2 regions of the Nocardiopsis sp. NPDC007018 genome follow, and region 2 is predicted to be linked to the other one. Evidence: predicted binding sites of a transcription regulator. Region 2 holds the regulator's gene; the other holds the start of a gene.
What was found. Region 2 encodes LexA, which represses DNA repair genes until DNA is damaged. Its sites were predicted from a motif close to TCGAACANNTGTTCGA; they were not measured.
Positions count from the first base shown of each region.

Region 1 (2,184 bases), on a different contig from region 2:
GCCCCGGCAACGCCTTCTCCGAGGCGTTCGACACGGTGATCCGTCAGCGGGTCGTCGACGGCCTGCGGTGAACCCCCGCGGTGGCGGGGGTCGCGGCCCCCGCCACGGCGCCCCCGGGTGCGGCGGACCGGCGGAACCCCGTCCCGCACGCCCGTGGAGACGCGTATCTTGAGCGGAGCCCGGGGCCGCCGGGCGTTTGCGCAAAGACGAGGGGACACCCGCGCATGACCACGCTCCGGAGCGCTCCGATGATGCCCGCCGTCATCCTGGAGACCAAGCGCCTGCGCCTGCGGGCCCTGCTCGAACGGGACGTCGACGACCTGTACGCCTCGTGCGTGGACCCCGAGCTCCAGCGGTGGATTCCGCAGCCCGGGCCCGGGCTCCCCTACACCCGCGCGACGGCCGAGCACTTCTGCCTGCGCGAGGCCCCGGCCATCCGTACCGGCGGCGACGGCCAGCACTGGGCCGTGGTGGACCGGGCGAGCGGCCGGTTCAGCGGGTCGGTGGCGCTGCTGCGCACGCAGTGGACGTCCGGGGTGACCGAGATCGGCTACTGGATCTCCCCCTGGGGGCGGGGGCGCGGACTGGCGACGGAGGCGGTCGTGGCCGTCTCCCGCTGGGCGCTGGGCCAGGGGTTCCAGCGGGTGGAGCTCAAGGCCGCCGTCGACAACACCGGCTCGTGCCGGGTGGCCGAGGCGGCCGGGTTCGTCCGCGAGGGCACCGACCGCAACGCGATGCCGCTGCACGAGGGGCGGACCGACCTCGCGTCGTTCGGACTGGTCCCCGACGACCTGCGCTGACCTCACGGGCCGTCTGGGTCCGCCCGGGTCCGCGCCGGAGCGACTGGCCCGGCCGCCGGGCTCACCCCCAGACCCGGCTCAGCGTCCACTCGCCGGTGGCGGAGTCGTGCCGGAGTTCGTACACGCCCTGCGCGTAGGCCGACCCCGCCTCGACCCGCCAGTGTCGGCGTTCGGGCACCTGCGAACCGGCGCCGGGGGTCCAGTCCCGTCGCAGGGTCACCCAGTGGTCGATGATCCTGCGTATCCCGTACACGCGGCCGTCCCAGGTGAACCGGGTGGGCCGGTCCCCGTCCTCGACCACCGTGACCCTCGCCCCGAAGTACCGCCCCACGACCGTCCTCCCCAGCATCGACCGACCCTGCCTCTCCTCCGACCGCGCGCGGGCACGCCGCCGGCAGAGCCCGCCCGCGGGGAAGTACGGCCAGGCTTTCGAACAAGCATTCGAATACTAGCGAAATCGGGGGTTCCTTGGAACTGTTTCCGCGTTCCGGGCGTCACTTCCCGTAGCGCCCCCGGACGCGCGACCCGCCCGCCAGACCCGGCTCCGTTCCGTGACCGGCGACGGGGTTCCGCGACCGGAACGACCGGAGGAACCGGAAGGCGCCAGCGTGTCGGTGTCGGTACGCTGTTAGGCGCGAATCACACGATCCATACAAGGGACCCCCAACTGTGACGTCCAACGGACACGAGAGCGGCAGACCCCTGCGCGTCGGTGACCCGCGCGAGCTCGACGGATACCGCATCATCGGGCGTCTGGGGCGCGGCGGCATGGGCACCGTGTACCTCGCCAGGGACGCCGCCGACCGCACCGTGGCCGTCAAACTGATCCACCCCGACCTCGCCGACGACGAGTCCTTCCGGCTGCGTTTCGCCCGCGAGGTCGCCTCGGCCCGCCGGGTCGCCCGCTTCTCCACCGCGGGGGTCATCGACGCCCGTCTGGAGGGCGAGCCGCTCTTCATCGTCTCGGAGTACGTACCCGGCCCCAACCTGGACGAGGCGGTCCGCCACGGCGCCCCGATGCGCGGCGGGACCCTAGACGGGCTCGCGATGGGCGTGGCGGCGGCGCTCACCGCGATCCACGGTTCGGGGATCGTGCACCGCGACCTCAAGCCCGCCAACGTGCTGCTCTCCCCGGTCGGACCGAAGGTCATCGACTTCGGGATCGCCCGCGCCCTGGACGACGCCAGCGGCGCGGTCACCCGCTCCAGCCAGCTGATGGGCACACCCTCCTACATGGCCCCGGAGCTGATCCTGGGCGAGCAGGCCACGGCCGCCGCCGACGTGTTCGCCTGGGGCTGCCTGGTGGCCTTCGCGGGCATCGGCCGCGCCCCCTTCGACGCGGGTACGGTCCCGGCGGTCCTGCACAACATCTCCACGGCGCCGC
Region 1 is NZ_JBEYHA010000029.1:54,989-57,172, forward strand. It holds partial or broken gene ABZ635_RS17245 (peptidoglycan recognition family protein) at 1-71, shown strand, start outside; gene ABZ635_RS17250 (GNAT family N-acetyltransferase) at 225-800, shown strand; gene ABZ635_RS17255 (DUF6504 family protein) at 862-1,149, opposite strand; gene ABZ635_RS17260 (protein kinase) at 1,470-2,184, shown strand, end outside.
Region 1: a site for LexA is predicted at 1,230-1,245, ahead of ABZ635_RS17255 (DUF6504 family protein). Genes of this name have one in related genera too.

Region 2 (2,184 bases):
GACCTGCTGTCGATCACCCTGGTGTCCGGATGACGGCAGAACGGACAGTGCATCCCGGTTCACCTGGCTTTCTCTACCCGACCAACAACCCTAGGCTTCTACTTAACCACAACTTGTTGACCACAGCCCCCATGCCAACACCAGATGTTGTGGTCGAACCTAGGTGTTGAGACGGACGCCCGCAACCCTGGCACCGGCGTGTCCCCAATCCCGGGACAGGGGGCGCCGAAGCACACGGTTCGGGGAGGTGGAAACGGGGATGTGCGGCCCTGGGAGCCGTTTCCCAGGATAAGGGGGCGCGGGCGCGCGGCCCGCCGGACGCCACACCGTGACGCGTCCGAATTCCCCCGCGCCCGTCCGGCGCGCGACGCGGACGCGGCGACGCGAGACGAACCCCATACGGAGGTCGCGCATTCGGACGACAACGGCCCCCCTCGTGTCCGCGCATATGTGCGACCCGGAAAATCGGCGCGCGAAAACACAATGGGAAATCGCCGGGACCCGTCCACGGCTTCTCGAACGCTTGTTTGATATCACCGTGTGCAACGACTAAAGTTGACCTTGATTTCACACCGGCTTCGCCGTCCGGTCCGCGTGGCCCGTGACCGGCCGCACACGCGGGCCCTGACCGAACCGAACACCGAGGAGGCCCGGCCGTGCCGGAGGACAAGCCCGGAGCCGTCGGCTCAGGACCCACCACCGTTCTTTCGCCCGTGGGCGACCCGGGCGCGTCCGCGCCCGACACCCCCAGACTCACCGCACGCCAGCAGAGCGTCCTCAACTGCATCCAGAAGTACGTCCGCGAGCGGGGGTACCCGCCGTCCATCCGGGAGATCGGCGACACGGTCGGCCTGTCCAGCCCCTCCAGCGTGGCGCATCAGCTCAAGGTGCTCCAGCGCAAGGGGTACCTGCACCGGGACCAGAACCGGCCGCGCGCCGTGGAGCTGCGCACCCCCGGCCGCGGGGCCTCCCAGACCCTCACCCAGGAGGAGCTCACCGCCGACTCCACCCGCGCGGCGTCCGTCCCGCTGGTCGGCCGGATCGCCGCCGGCGGCCCGATCCTGGCCGAGGAGGCGGTCGAGGACGTCCTGGCGCTCCCCCGGCAGCTGGTCGGTGAGGGGCGCCTGTTCATGCTCACCGTGGTCGGCGACTCCATGATCGACGCCGCGATCACCGACGGCGACCTGGTCGTGGTGCGCCAGCAGCAGACCGCCGAGAACGGCGACATCGTCGCGGCGCTGCTCGACGACGAGGCGACCGTCAAGGTGCTGCGCCGGGAGCCGGACGGGCACGTGTGGCTGATGCCGCGCAACGACGCCTACGAGCCCATCCAGGGCGACCAGGCCACCATCCTCGGCAAGGTCGTCACGGTCATGCGCCGCGTCTGAGCTACTGGTCCCGGAGCCGGGGGCGCGGGGCGGGCCGCTACGCTGAGGGCGTGTCGACACCTGCCTGCGCTCCCGTTCCTCCCGCCCCGCACCGGCTCCGGGCCGCCCTGGCCGCCTCCGTGGCCGCCGCGGTCCTGATGGTCAGCGCGTGCGCGCCCGACGACGGCGCCGACCCGGTGCTGCCCGGCGCCCCCGGGCGGGAACGCGAGGTCTCCTTCGAGGGCGGCGGCTTCACGGTGCCCGGAACCTTCACCGCGCCCGCCGACACCGGCGGCACCGTCCCCGGGGTACTCATCATCTCGGGCAGCGGCCCCACCGACCGCGACGGCAACGGCAGTGTGCGCCCCGACGCCGACACCAACCTCAACCTCGCCCGCGTGCTGACCAGCGCCGGGGCGGCGTCCCTGCGCTACGACAAGTTCGGCAGCGCCGACCCGGACCGGATGAGCGAGGCCGAGGAGGAGGCCCTCGACCAACCGGTGGACCCGCTGGTCTTCGACCGGCAGATGGCCGCCGCCTACGCCGAGCTGGTCGCCCAGCCCGAGGTGGACCCCGAGCGCACCCTCGTCCTGGGGCACAGCGAGGGGGCCCTGTTCGCACTGCGCGCCCATGAGGTCCTCGACGCGGAACCCGCCCTGGTACTGGCCGCCCCGCCGGGTACGCGCATGCTCGACCTGATCGACCGGCAGGTCTCCGAGCAGGTGCGCGTCGCCGAGGCCCAGGGCGGCATCGACGAGGCGGGCGCCGCGCGGATGCTGTCCGACCTGCGGGCGGGGCGGGCCTCGGTCCGCTCCGG
Region 2 is NZ_JBEYHA010000012.1:14,866-17,049, reverse strand. It holds gene nrdR (transcriptional regulator NrdR) at 1-53, opposite strand, end outside; gene lexA (transcriptional repressor LexA) at 714-1,388, shown strand; gene ABZ635_RS09005 (alpha/beta fold hydrolase) at 1,526-2,184, shown strand, end outside.